Regions from separate parts of the Pseudomonas lyxosi genome, predicted to be linked through region 1. Evidence: predicted binding sites of a transcription regulator. Region 1 holds the regulator's gene; each other region holds the start of a gene.
What was found. Region 1 encodes sigma-54, which starts transcription at its own class of promoters, with help from an activator protein. Its sites were predicted from a motif close to ANTGGCATNNANNTTGCTNT; they were not measured.
Positions count from the first base shown of each region.

Region 1 (4,770 bases):
TCGTCCGTGAACACGCCCACGGCATCACCCAGGCCCGCGGTGGCGAGGGTGCCGCTCGCGAATTCTGTGAATTGATCCTGCGCGCCCAAGGCCGCCTCGATGCGGCCAACGCTGCGTACCTGTGAGCCAACCATGCTGAGCAAAAAGATTCGCAAATTCCTGGTGTTCGGTTGCATCGCAGCGATATTCGCGGCGGTCGGCTACTGGAACATCAGCCCGGAACGCTTCCTCGATCAGCCGGTGGCAAAGATCGATGAAACCGCGATCGACTATTACGCGATCAACGCCCACAGCGTGCAATACCTGCCAGACGGCAAACTGCAATACGAAATGACGTCCGACAAGGTTGAACACCTGAAAGCCACCGAAGTGACGCTGCTGACCAATCCCGACTTGAACATGTTCCGCGGCACCGAGTTTCCGTGGCATGTCCAGAGCGAGCACGGCGAAGTGAATCCCGACGGCACTCAGGTCGAACTGATTGACTCGGTGCGCATCACGCGCTTCGACGAGAAAAACCGCAAGACCCTGATTACCACCACCCGCATGACAGTGTTCCCGCAGCAGCAATATGCGCAGACCGAGCAACCCGTTAGAATCGACGGCGCTGGTGGTGTGTCGACTGGCAAGGGAATGAAAGCGTATTTGAAAGAAAGCAGGATACACCTGCTATCTAACGTAAGAGGACAGTATGAGGCTCGTTAAAACCCTCCCTATTTTGCTCGGTCTGAGCGCAGCACTGGGAAGCGTGAGCGCCTGGGCTCTGCCGAACGATCAAGAGCAGCCTATCCGCATCCAGGCCGACGATGCCCAACTGGACGACAAGAATGGTGTTGCCACCTATAAAGGTGACGTGATCATTACCCAGGGCTCGATGATTGTTAAAGGCAATACTGTGACCATCACCCGCACCCCGGCCGGCGACATCGACGTGGTGACTTCGGTGGGCAATCTGGCCTACTTCGAGCAGATGCAGACGGCTGGCGACACCAAGCCGGTTCAGGGCTACGGAGTGACCATCCAGTACCACGCCTCGCAAAACCGCGTCGTGTTGATCGATCGCGCCAAAGTCATCGACAAGGACAACAACGTCACCCAAGGCGAGAAAATCGTCTACGACACGGTCAAGAAGCTTGCGAGCGCCGGTCGCGCGACGGGCAACAAGGTCACCGAGTCGCGTCCGCGCATCGACATGGTGATCCAGCCGAAGAAGAAAACCGACGAGCAAAAGGCCCAGTAATGGCAACTCTGAAAGCTCAGCATCTGGCCAAGAGCTACAAGAGCCGCCAGGTCGTGCGTGACGTCAGCCTGTCGATCGACAGCGGTCAGATCGTCGGCCTGCTGGGTCCCAACGGCGCCGGCAAGACCACCTGCTTTTACATGATTGTCGGCCTGGTACAGGCCGATCAGGGCCGCGTACTGATTGACGACCTGGATGTCAGCCACCAGCCTATGCACGGTCGTGCGAAGGCCGGTATCGGCTATCTTCCGCAAGAAGCATCGATCTTCCGCAAACTCTCGGTAGCCGACAACATCATGGCGATCCTCGAGACCCGCAAGGAACTCGACAAGGCCGATCGTCGCAAAGAGCTGGAAAGCCTGCTGCAGGAATTCCACATCAGCCATATCCGCGACAACCTCGGGATGAGTCTGTCCGGTGGTGAACGCCGCCGTGTGGAAATCGCCCGGGCACTGGCCACCAATCCGAAATTCATCCTGCTCGACGAACCGTTCGCCGGCGTGGACCCGATTTCGGTGGGCGACATCAAACAGATCATCTATCACCTCAAGGCCAAGGGCATTGGCGTGCTGATCACTGACCACAACGTCCGTGAAACCCTGGATATCTGCGAAACCGCCTACATCGTCAACGATGGCCAACTGATCGCCGAAGGTGACTCTGCCACCATCCTGGCCAACGACCTGGTCAAGGAAGTGTATCTGGGCCATGAGTTCCGCCTGTAAGCACTGAGGTGTCTGGCTGGTTGCCCGAGCGCTTGTCTCGATAAAAAATCAACATTTTTTTATTGTTACAGCGCTCTAGGCAAACGCTGCAGTTTCGGGCATATAATTTGCTTATGTTTGGCGCTCCGGCGCCCTGTAGTGGATGGCGCATGTGCGCCGGCGAATAAGGTGTTAAGCCCCTGCCATGAAACCATCGCTAGTCTTGAGAATGGGCCAGCAGCTGACGATGACACCGCAGCTGCAACAGGCCATCCGCCTGCTCCAATTGTCGACCCTGGACCTGCAACAGGAAATCCAGGAGGCCCTGGAGTCCAATCCGATGCTCGAACGCCAGGAAGAAGGCGACGACTTCGATAACGCCGACCCCTTGGCCGACAAAGCCGAACAGCAACCCAACGTAGACATTCAGGAACCCTCCTACCAGGAAACCGCCCCGACGGTTGATAACCTCGAGGAAGGCGACTGGAACGAACGCATCCCCAACGAACTGCCCGTCGATACCGCGTGGGAAGACGTCTACCAGACCAGCGCCAGCAGCCTGCCGAGCAACGATGACGACGAGTGGGACTTCACCACCCGGACATCGGCCGGCGAAAGCCTGCAAAGCCACCTGCTGTGGCAACTGAACCTGGCCCCGATGTCCGACACCGATCGCCTGATCGCCGTGACCCTGATCGACTGCATCAACAATCAGGGCTACCTGGACGAAACCCTCGAGGAGATTCTCGAAGCGTTCGACCCGGAACTGGACATCGAACTGGACGAAATCGAAGCCGTCCTGCACCGCATCCAGCAATTCGAACCCGCTGGTATCGGCGCCCGCAACCTGGGCGAATGCCTGCTGCTGCAATTGCGCCAGTTGCCCGCCAAGACGCCTTGGCTGGTCGAGGCCAAACGCCTGGTCACCGATTACATCGACCTGCTTGGCAGCCGCGATTACAGCCAGCTGATGCGTCGCATGAAGCTCAAGGAAGATGAACTGCGCCAGGTGATTGAACTGGTGCAGAGCCTCAACCCGCGCCCAGGCTCGCAAATCGAGTCCAGCGAAGCCGAATACGTCGTTCCCGACGTGATCGTACGCAAGGACAACGAACGCTGGCTGGTGGAACTGAACCAGGAATCCGTGCCACGACTGCGAGTCAACGCTCAATACGCCGGTTTCGTGCGCCGCGCCGATACCAGCGCCGACAACACCTTCATGCGCAATCAGTTGCAAGAAGCCCGCTGGTTCATCAAGAGCCTGCAAAGCCGCAACGAAACCCTGATGAAAGTAGCCACTCAGATCGTCGAGCATCAGCGCGGCTTTCTTGAATACGGCGACGAAGCCATGAAACCGCTGGTCCTGCATGACATCGCCGAAGCGGTGGGCATGCACGAGTCGACGATTTCACGGGTGACCACGCAGAAATTCATGCATACCCCACGGGGCATATATGAACTGAAATACTTTTTCTCCAGCCACGTCAGCACCTCCGAGGGCGGTGAATGCTCGTCCACGGCGATCCGCGCGATCATCAAAAAACTGGTTGCCGCGGAAAATCAGAAAAAGCCGTTGAGTGACAGCAAGATCGCTGGTTTACTGGAGGCACAAGGCATTCAGGTGGCTCGCCGCACCGTCGCCAAGTACCGCGAATCCCTCGGGATCGCGCCTTCGAGCGAACGCAAGCGGTTGATGTAGAGCCACGCCACAGCGTTCCAGTGGCAGGCATTTCTGCCTGCCGCTTTATGCACTGGCAACGAAGGAGAAGCTGTATGCAAGTCAACATCAGTGGACACCAACTGGAAGTGACCGAACCTCTTCGCACCTACATCGGCGAAAAACTCGAACGATTAGAGAGGCATTTCGACAAGATCACCAACGTGCAGGTCACGATGACGGTCGAAAAGCTCAAGCAGAAAATCGAAGCCACGCTGCATATTCCCGGCAATGAAGTGGTCGCAAACGCGGAGCATACCGATATGTACGCGGCGATCGACGCACTGACCGACAAGCTGGATAAACAACTCAAAAAGCATAAGGAAAAGACCCAAAGCCTCCTCCAGGGCGCGACCGGTCGTTAACACTCCCAACCCATGATCCGACTTGAAAGCATCCTGACCCCCGGCCGTTCCCTCGTGAACGTGCCGGGCGGCAGTAAAAAGAAAGCCCTCGAGCAAATTGCCAACCTTATCCACAAAGAAGTGCCGGATCTGGAGATGCAAGATGTCTTCGAGGCTCTGATTGCCCGTGAAAAACTCGGCTCAACCGGTTTTGGCAACGGCATCGCCATTCCCCACTGCCGCCTGAAGGGCTGCACCTCGCCCATCAGCGCCCTGATGCACCTTGATGCACCTATTGATTTCGACGCCATCGACGGCGCTCCGGTTGACCTGCTGTTCGTTCTGCTGGTCCCGCAAGCCGCTACCGATGCGCACCTGGAGTTACTGCGCCAGATCGCCAGCATGCTCGACCGCAAGGAAGTGCGCGAAAAACTGCGCAGCGCCCCGAGCAATGAAGCCTTGTATCAGGTTGTCCTGGACGAGCAAAACGGTCACTAATCATGCGCTTGATCATCGTCAGCGGCCGCTCAGGCTCAGGTAAAAGTACCGCACTCGATGTTCTCGAGGACAACGGCTACTACTGCATTGACAACCTGCCCGCCGGCCTGCTGCCGGAACTGGCCGAACGCGCGTTGATTCACACCGAGCTGGCGCAACCGCTGGTTGCCGTATCCATCGATGCGCGCAACTTGCCAAGTCACTTGTCGCGGTTTCCCGAACTGCTGGAAGAAGTGCGCAGCCGGCATATCCAGTGTGATGTGCTTT
Region 1 is NZ_CP180481.1:2,436,348-2,441,117, reverse strand. It holds gene ACMXYI_RS11270 (KdsC family phosphatase) at 1-125, shown strand, start outside; gene lptC (LPS export ABC transporter periplasmic protein LptC) at 133-705, shown strand; gene lptA (lipopolysaccharide transport periplasmic protein LptA) at 692-1,240, shown strand; gene lptB (LPS export ABC transporter ATP-binding protein) at 1,240-1,965, shown strand; gene ACMXYI_RS11250 (RNA polymerase factor sigma-54) at 2,150-3,643, shown strand; gene hpf (ribosome hibernation-promoting factor, HPF/YfiA family) at 3,718-4,026, shown strand; gene ptsN (PTS IIA-like nitrogen regulatory protein PtsN) at 4,039-4,503, shown strand; gene rapZ (RNase adapter RapZ) at 4,506-4,770, shown strand, end outside.

Region 2 (4,770 bases), 2.9 Mb from region 1:
ACAAAGGTCGGACAGGTCGACAGGGACAACGTCGGTTGCGCGATGTACGCATGGGGCTTGGCTTTGATCCGCGCGCGGAATGACTCGATTTCCGCCGCCGTCGCCGCCGGCCCGACCAGCATTCCGTAACCGCCGGAGCCCTGGGTTTCCTTGACCACCAGTTCCGGAAGATTGGCCAGTACGTGGGACAATTCGGAGGGATTACGACACTGCCACGTCGGCACATTCTTCAGAATCGGCTCTTCATCCAGGTAGAAACGGATCATGTCCGTGACGAATGGATACACCGACTTGTCGTCCGCGACCCCGGTGCCGATGGCATTTGCCAGCACGACGTTGCCGGAGCGATACGACGACAGCAGCCCTGGAACGCCAAGCATTGAATCCGGGTTGAACGCCAGCGGATCGAGGAACGCATCGTCGAGACGACGGTAGATCACGTCGACGGCTTTCGGCCCGTCCGTGGTGCGCATGAAGACCTTGTCATCCCGCACGAACAGGTCCGCGCCTTCCACCAGCTCAACGCCCATTTCCCGCGCCAGAAACGCATGTTCAAAGAACGCGCTGTTGAAACGGCCCGGCGTCAGCACCACCACGCTCGGGTTATCAATCGGGCTGGAGCTTTTCAGGGTGTCGAGCAACAGGTTCGGATAGTGGTCGATAGGGGCAATGCGCTGGGCCGAGAACAACTCGGGGAACAACCGCATCATCATCTTGCGGTCTTCCAGCATGTAACTGACGCCGCTCGGTGTACGAAGATTGTCTTCAAGCACGTAGTACGTGCCGTCGCCATCGCGCACCAGATCGACACCGGAGATGTGGGAATAGATATCGCGGTGCAGATTCAGCCCTTGCATCGCCAACTGGTATTGCTCGTTGGCCAGCACTTGCTCGGCCGGGATGATGCCGGCCTTGATAATGCGCTGCTCGTGATAGAGGTCGGCGAGGAACATGTTCAACGCCTTGACCCGCTGAATGCAGCCGCGCTCGACCACTCGCCATTCACTGGCGGGGATGCTGCGGGGGATGGTGTCGAAGGGAATCAGGCGCTCTGTCCCTTGCTCATCACCATAGAGCGTGAAGGTAATCCCGGCGCGATGAAATAACAGATCGGCCTCGCGTCGCCGTTGTGCCAAAAGCTCGTCAGGCGTTTCGGCCAGCCAACGGGCAAACTCCCGATAATGCGGGCGGACCTGGCCGCCGGCATCGTACATCTCATCAAAATAGGTGCGGATCATGCCGTACTCCTTGTCACCCGGACATCTGGGCTTCGCAAAGCCCGTGCCATCGGCATAAACGCTTTGATATCAATCAGTTGGATAATCGCACTGCACGCACCGCACCAATCCTGTGCGGTAAATGCCCCCACCTGATCGCCCCCGCTTCATTGCGAAGCAATCCTGTCGCCTATCACCAGCATAGCCAGAGTTGATTTCACTGCCCGTGAGTCGCTGCGGATAATCCGCACATTCGCTGAAAATCTTGACGAACTTCCCTTTAGCCGCCTGTTTAGGCGGCGTTTTTTTGTGTTTTTGAAACGTTATGAATCAAAAACACGATCAAGAGATCGCAGCCTCGTTTCACTCGACAGCTCCTACAGGAGAAAACGAGACTGCGATCTTTTGATCTTTCCAAACCCCACAAACGAAAACGGCCAACCCGAAGGTCAGCCGTTGCTGAGTGTTGTCACTGTTCATAAGTTATGCGAGTCGCCCTCGTACCTCCTGCTTGACGCCCCATCCTTCGATGATGCCGCCCAAAGGCTCGACCACCGCCTCGAAATCCTGCTCAAAATCGCCGATGCCGTCATAGGTGGCGTACATCACTTTGCTCAGTTCCAGGTACCACGCGCCGTCGTCGCGCACGCTGATTTGTGCATTCAAGGATTCACCGCAGTAATGCCCTGCCGCCCTGCGTGCCCGCTCCTCGTCCGGGAAAATGGCGTAGAACTCGATGGGATGGAATCGTGAAAAGTCGAAACCGCCTTCTTTCATGCGGCGCAAGACGCTGGTGCTGATGTCTTCTTGATAGGCTGTGCTCATGAAACGTCCCCCTCAGACTGATGGATAGACTTTCCGTATTCCCGGCACTCGCAACCGAATGGGGCGAGCGATGCGGCAACAACGTTGCCGGTGGGAAGCAAGCATGTAGCTGACAAGACCAGACCTTAGCGATCCGTTCGCTGATCTCGATTGCAGAGTAGCCTCAAGATAGAGCCGCTGCCAAGGCCTGGTTAGGAATGTGACAGGAGATGTTCAGATTGGCGTGATGCTGAGGATTTCAATGCTGTACTGGGTCTTCAGACTTTTGACAGTCGGATCATCGGTGCGCCCTTCCAGATCGTTGAGGTCCAGTTCGGCAGCCACAGGCAGGCACCGGGCACGAATGAGCTTCGCGGCTTGTTCGTTGTTCGGGCATTCATCGCTCTCGAACACTTCGTCTACTTGTTCACCGTGATCATCAACGAAAGTGACTTTCCACTTTTGCATCAGGTGCCTCCTCGATAAAACCCATGGATGGGTTTACATGTATCTCGACATTCTTCCCCGGCCAATCGTTCAACCGGACCTTCTATAAGTGAAGCATGAAAAAAGGGCCGTCTCCGGTGTGTTTTCACACAACCTGAGAGGGCCCTTTCTGGCTTGCTCGATATCAGTCGTTGCTAGGCTTGTTCACAGCCTGCAGGACGTATTGCGGCAAGGCGAACGCGCCGATGTGGATTTCCGGATTGTAGTAGCGGGTGATGATGCCGCTGCCGGCGAAGCGCTGCTGCAGGGTTTCGCGGGACAACTTGCGATAGGCGGTATTGGTCGCGCCCCAGGCAAAGGTCATGGAGCCGCCGATGTAGGTCGGCACGGCCGCCTGATAGAAGTGCCAGTCCGGGAACAGGCTGCGCAGACGCCCGGCGGTGGTTTTGACTTCTTCGATTTGCATGAACGGCGTGCCGTTCTGGGTCACCAGGATGCCGCCTTCGTTCAGGCAGCGACGGCAGGCCTGGTAGAAGTTTTCCGAGAACAGCACTTCGCCCGGGCCGATCGGGTCGGTGGAGTCGGAAATGATCACGTCGAATTTTTCGGTGGTGGTGGCGACGAAACGCATGCCGTCGTCGATCACCAGGTTCAGGCGTGGATCAGCGAACGCCCCCTTGGAGTGGTTCGGCAGGAATTCCTTGCACATGTCGACCACGGTGCCGTCGATCTCGACCATGGTGATGTGCTCGATGCTGCGGTGCTTGGCCACTTCACGCAGCATGCCGCCGTCGCCGCCACCGATGATCAGCACGCGCCTGGCAGCGCCATGCGCCAGGATCGGCACGTGGGTCAACATCTCGTGGTAGATGAATTCGTCGGCTTCGGTGGTCTGGATCACACCGTCCAGCGCCATGACGCGGCCCATGCGCGGGTTTTCGAAAATCACCAGGTGTTGGTGTTCGGTGCGCACTTCGTGCAACAGTTTTTCCATGCGAAAACGCTGGCCGTAGCCTTCATAGAGGGTTTCCAGGTACTCGCTGGTCGGGGTGTTGCTCATGGGAAGTGCTCCGATGAATGCGGGTGGCAAGGCGCGAATTCTACGTCGCGGGATATGACAGGTCGAACCTCGCTTGACGCCTCGACACAATCCCTGTGGGAGCTGGCTTGCCTGCGATGGGATCGCCGCGGTATGCCTGACAGACCTTGCCGCCTGAATCGCAGGCAAGCCACCCACAGGTTCGGTGTCGTTTTCGGGGATGCAGTCAGATTCGGACGTTGCCTCGTGGCCCGGCAATCGCCCAGATGATCAGGCCCAGCACCGGCAGCAGCAGGATCAGCAGCACCCAGATGATTTTCATCCCTGTGTCGGCACCACTTTTGAGCACGTTGATGATTGCCCAGATATCCAGGGCAAGAATAATCAGGCCAATCAGACCGTTGAACGTGGAACCCATGGTGTCGCTCCCTAAGAGTGGTTTGCACTCTTAGGATAGCCGGGCCTTGCGAGGGTTCCGTTTTTTAAACGTGGACGGCGATTTTGAGGGCTTCCAGCGAGGGCGCGGCAGCGATGCCGACCTTGGCGCACAACTCAAGCACGCGCGGCACGTCGTTGCCGTAGACCAGCACCACTTGCAGTTCGTCGTCGAGCAACTGACTGAAGTTCATCAGCGTGTAACCGCCGTTTTCCTTGTTCATGCTACCCATCTGCACCTGAATGCGATTGAGCGCGGTAAGGGCTTCAGTCTTGGCCAGTTGCTTGGGTTTGATATTGAAATCAACGCCGGGGCCGAACGAGGAAACGATCTGGGCGAACAGGTCCACATAGGTGTCGGCCTGGAACAGCACGGTCTCCGGAAGACTGCCGACAACGACCCACTCGCCCAGCGGAATCGGGAACGTTTCGTCGTAGTTGATATCCGGATTGGCCGTCAGAAAAGCCTCGGGATCGGCGTAGGCCTGGGCCGCTTCGTCAGCGACTTTCAGGATTTCGTCATCGCTCATGCACCCGGAGCTGATTTTGCTGATGAGTTCGACGAGTGCGGCTTTCATGGGGCGGAATCCTGTAGCGAGGGAAATTTGAAGGCGCGAAGGATAGCGCATTACGCCCCGCAATTCCTGTGCTCAAGCATGGCCGGGAACGTTGACCCACATCAAGATCCGGCGCCCCGAGTAGCGGCACAATACTGGCACCTTGCCGAAACTGTTTCCGCTATCAGAGAAGACCTCCATGGGTGCCTGGCTTAGCAATATCTCGCTGAAATACAAATTCTGGGCGGTCAACGCCGTCGCCTTCGTCACG
Region 2 is NZ_CP180481.1:6,279,187-6,283,956, forward strand. It holds gene ACMXYI_RS28790 (circularly permuted type 2 ATP-grasp protein) at 1-1,238, opposite strand, end outside; gene ACMXYI_RS28795 (ribonuclease E inhibitor RraB) at 1,701-2,042, opposite strand; gene ACMXYI_RS28800 (hypothetical protein) at 2,256-2,489, opposite strand; gene speE (polyamine aminopropyltransferase) at 2,653-3,528, opposite strand; gene ACMXYI_RS28810 (PLDc N-terminal domain-containing protein) at 3,734-3,925, opposite strand; gene ACMXYI_RS28815 (hypothetical protein) at 3,990-4,520, opposite strand; gene ACMXYI_RS28820 (methyl-accepting chemotaxis protein) at 4,699-4,770, shown strand, end outside.
Region 2: the regulator sigma-54 is predicted to act here: its motif matches at 1,270-1,289, upstream of ACMXYI_RS28790 (circularly permuted type 2 ATP-grasp protein).

Region 3 (4,770 bases), 2.6 Mb from region 1:
GTACAGGTTCTGTTCGAAACCGGCCTGGTAGATCGAGCCGTTATTGGCGGCAGCCGGTAGTGGCGTGCGCGGCAACACCGGGGCGTAGTAAGGGTCATTGGGCTTGGGCGGCGGGGCAACGCAGCCCGCGAGCACGACGGCCCCACTCAGTGCCAGAACAGATACAAAGCGATTCATGACCCTACCTCACGGTGTTGCAGGCGACCTCATGGTCGCCTCATAGACTTGATTACAGATTCTGCGTTACGAACGAGAGCATCTGGTCGGCGGTGGAGATCACCTTGGAGTTCATCTCGTAAGCGCGCTGAGTGGTGATCATGTTGACCATCTCTTCAACGGTGCTGACGTTCGAAGTTTCCAGGGTGTTCTGCAGCGTGGTGCCGAAACCGGCCAGGCCCGGGGTACCGACTTGCGGCGCGCCGCTGGCAGCGGTTTCCAGGAACAGGTTGTTGCCCACAGCCTGCAGACCGGCCGGATTGATGAAGTCGGCGGTTTGCAGGTTGCCGATCACCTGGGATGCCGCGTTGCCGGCAACGGTGACGGACACGGTGCCGTCGCGACCGACCGTGAAGGTCTGGGCATCGTTCGGGATGACAATGGCCGGTTCCAGAGCGAAGCCGCTGGAGTTCACGATCTGACCGTTGGAGTCCAGGTGGAACGTACCGTCACGGGTGTAGGAAGTCGTGCCGTCCGGCTGCAGAATCTGGAAGAAACCGCGACCGTCGATGGCCATGTCCAACGGCTGCTCGGTGGTTTGCAGGCTGCCGGCGGTGAAGTTTTTCTGGGTGCCGACGATGCGCACACCGGTACCCACCTGCAGACCCGACGGCAGTTCACTGTCCTGGGTCGACTGGGCGCCTGGCTGGCGTTTGATCTGATAGAGCAAGTCCTGGAACTCGGCGCGGTCACGTTTGAAACCCGTGGTCGACACGTTGGCCAGGTTGTTGGAAATGGTCGTCAGGTTGGTGTCCTGGGCGGACAGACCTGTTTTGGCAACCCATAGAGCCGGAAGCATTCGATTCTCCTCGTGCGCCTGTTTTACGGCGCGACGTTCTGATAATTAGCTGATCTGCAAGACCCGAGCCATGGCCTGGTCATCGTCTTTGGCGGTGTTCATCATCTTGATGTGCAGCTCGAACTGCTTGGCCAGGGCCAGCACCGAGGTCATCTCTTCCACGGCGTTGACGTTGCTCGACTCAAGGAAACCGGACACCAGTTTGACGTTGGCATCGGCTTGCGCCGGCTTGCCGTCCTTGGTGTGGATCGAACCGTCCAAGCCTTTGGTCATGTTCTTGAAGTCAGGATTAACCAGTTTGATGCGGTCGACTTCCGCCATCACGCGCGGACCTTCGCCCATCGCACGAATGCTGATGGTGCCGTCTTCGCCTACTTCGATTTGCTGCTCGGGCGGCACGGCAATCGGCCCGCCATTGCCCATCACCGGCATACCGTTGCCGGCCCGCAGCACGCCCAAGGCGTCGACGTTCAGGCTACCGGTGCGCACGTAACTTTCGCCGCCGTCAGGGTTCTGCACGGCGATCCAGCCATTGCCTTGCACCGCGACATCGAGGTCGCGACCGGTTTCCACCAATGCGCCAGGGGAGAAATCGGTGGCCGGACGTTCGGACAGGGCAAACGCACGCGCCGGAAAGCTGTCACCGAACACCGGCATCGAACGAGCCTGCTCCAGGTCTTTCTGGAAACCGTTGGTGGAGATGTTCGCCAGGTTGTTCGCATGAGCCTTCTGCGCCAGTGCATTCTGGCTGGCGCCGGTCATTGCCACATAAAGGTACTTGTCCACACTCTTTCCTCTGCATGCCGGACGTTTGCCGCCCACTGCTGTACTGCTGAGCGATAAGCAATTTGCAGACCAACTTTTTTCTGGCGGCGCAGGGCCCGGCAAACAAAGGGCTTGAGGGATTTAGAGGGGATTGGAGGATTGTGTCGAAGACGAAAAACCGGCGGTGTTATGCCGCTTACGGCAAGTGTCGACCTCTTGGGCTCAACACCGACCTCGTAGCAGCTGTCGAGCCCGCGAGGCTGCGTTCGGCTGCGCAGCAGTCGTAAAACCATCCACCGCGGTGTATCAGTAAAACCTTGTATGCAGGGTTTGCGACGGCTTCGCCGCCGAACGCAGCCTCGCGGGCTCGACAGCTGCTACAGGGGCCTATGCGCTGCCGGGTTCTTTGCCGACTTCGTACTCACGCAGTTTGTTGGCAATGGTCGTATGCGAAACCCCCAACCGCTTGCCCAATTGCCGACTGCTCGGGTGCTCGGAGTACAAGCGCTCAAGCACCGCTTTCTCGAAGCGCCCGACAATCTCGTCCAACCCGCCCTCGAGCGAGAAATCGCCAAGTGGCTGACGCACGCCGTAGTCCGGCAGGCGAATATGTTCGGCCTTGACGGTCCCGCCCTCGCACAAGGAAACCGCCTGGAACAACACGTTTTCCAGTTGCCGGACATTGCCCGGCCAGTGGTAATGACTGAGCCGCTCCATCGCCGCTGGCGCCAGTTTCGGCAGCGGGCAACCGATCTGCCGACTGGCCTGATCGAGGAAGTGTTCCACCAGCGGCGTAAGTCCATCGAGGCATTCGCGCAGTGGCGGGATGTGCAGCGAAAGCACGTTCAAGCGGTGATACAAATCCTGGCGAAACTCGCCGCGTGCACACAACTCGGACAGGTCGACCTGCGTCGCGCAGATCACCCGCACATCTAGATAAACCTCTTCATCACTGCCCACACGACGGAAGCAACCGTCCTGCAGGAAACGCAGCAATTTCACCTGCAAGCGTGGGCTCATTTCCCCGACGCCATCGAGGAACAGCGTACCGCCCGCCGTCAGTTCCAGCAGCCCGAGTTTGCCTTCGGCCCGCGCCCCTTCGAAAGCGCCGGGGCCGTAGCCGAACAGCTCCGTCTCAGCCATGGATTCCGGCAGGCCGGCGCAGTTGAGCGCCATCAATGGTGACTGCCCCCGCGGACTCGCCAGGTGGCAGGCGCGCGCCAACAACTCTTTACCCGTACCGGTTTCACCTTCTATTAATAGCGGCGCATCCAGCGGCGCCATGCGTCGGGCTTCGCGCACCACCGCGGCCATCACCTTCGAGCTTTGGAAAATGCTGTCGAAGCCGCGCAACTCCTGCTTGCGCACGTTATAGATGCGCTCCCCTACCCGATCCGCGCGGTGCAGTGTCAGCACCGCGCCAGCCATGGCTTCGCTGTCGTCATGCTCCGATTGCAGCGGCGCGATGTCGGCGAGAAACACGTCACCCTTCACCTTGACCCGCAAGCCGTTGATCCGCGACTTGTTGGCGCGCACCAGTTCCGGCAAGTCGAAATCCTCGGCGTAACGCGACAGCGGAATCCCCGGCACCTCATCCACCCGCACGCCGAGCAATTGCGCCGCCGCGCGATTGGCGGCAACGATAGAGCCGCCCATGTCGATCGACAGCACCGGAAACTCCAGGGCACCGAGCAACGCATTGAGTTCCATGTGCCGACGTTCGCTGGGCATCAGCCCTACACGCTTGACGCCAAAAACCCCGGCAATCGACTCGAACTTGGGACGCAACGCCTGGAACTGAATGTTGATCAGGTTCGGGCAATGCAGGTAGATCGCGTTGCCATGCTCACCGCCAACCTCGCCGCGAGCGACGTTAATCCCGTACTCGACCAGCAAGTTGAGAATGTCGCGCAGGATACCGATGCGGTTCTGGCAGTGGACTTTGATACGCATATAAAGGCCCGAAACAGGAGAGATCGAGGGCCTGAGCAAGGATTTTTCTGCACAGGCGCCAACTTGGTCGTCAAGATTATGTGACACCTGCACTCCATTTCAAACCCGTAAATCCCAATCCCTGCGCCATAGCGGTCGATCCGTAACGAATACTTTACAAAAATCGACGATTTTTCCTACGCGCAGCGCAACTCGCGTGCTGCAACACCGCATTTCTTGAGGTATTTCTAGGTCCATAGCAGGACATAACAAGAACGAAATCCCCTAGCAGGAGAGCAGCATGAAGCAGACGCAATACGTGGCTCGCGAGCCCGATGCGCAAGGTTTTATCGACTACCCCGCCGAAGAACATGCGGTGTGGAACACGCTGATCACTCGCCAACTGAAAGTGATCGAAGGTCGTGCGTGCCAGGAATACCTGGACGGTATCGAAAAACTCGGTCTGCCCCACAACCGCATTCCGCAACTCGGTGAGATCAACAAGGTCCTCGGTGAAACCACCGGGTGGCAAGTTGCCCGAGTCCCCGCACTGATCCCCTTCCAGACCTTTTTCGAATTGCTCGCCAACAAGCAGTTCCCGGTAGCGACGTTTATTCGTACCCGCGAAGAACTGGATTACCTGCAAGAGCCGGACATTTTCCACGAGATTTTTGGCCACTGCCCGCTGCTGACCAACCCTTGGTTCGCCGAATTCACCCACACCTACGGCAAACTTGGTCTGCAAGCGACCAAGGAAGAACGCGTGTACCTGGCGCGCCTGTATTGGATGACCATCGAGTTCGGTCTGGTCGATACAGCTGAAGGTATGCGCATCTACGGCGGCGGCATTCTTTCTTCTCCAAAAGAAACCGTTTACTGCCTGTCGAACGAACCTGAGCATCAGGCGTTCGATCCGCTGGAATGCATGCGCACGCCGTACCGCATCGACATCCTGCAACCGCTGTACTTTGTCCTGCCGAACCTCAAGCGCCTTTTCGACCTCGCCCACGAAGACATCATGGGCATGGTCAAGCAAGGCATGCAGTTGGGCTTGCACA
Region 3 is NZ_CP180481.1:6,514,606-6,519,375, forward strand. It holds gene flgH (flagellar basal body L-ring protein FlgH) at 1-177, opposite strand, end outside; gene flgG (flagellar basal-body rod protein FlgG) at 230-1,015, opposite strand; gene ACMXYI_RS29900 (flagellar basal body rod protein FlgF) at 1,061-1,801, opposite strand; gene ACMXYI_RS29905 (sigma-54-dependent transcriptional regulator) at 2,168-3,733, opposite strand; gene phhA (phenylalanine 4-monooxygenase) at 4,014-4,770, shown strand, end outside.
Region 3: the regulator sigma-54 is predicted to act here: its motif matches at 1,856-1,875, upstream of ACMXYI_RS29900 (flagellar basal body rod protein FlgF).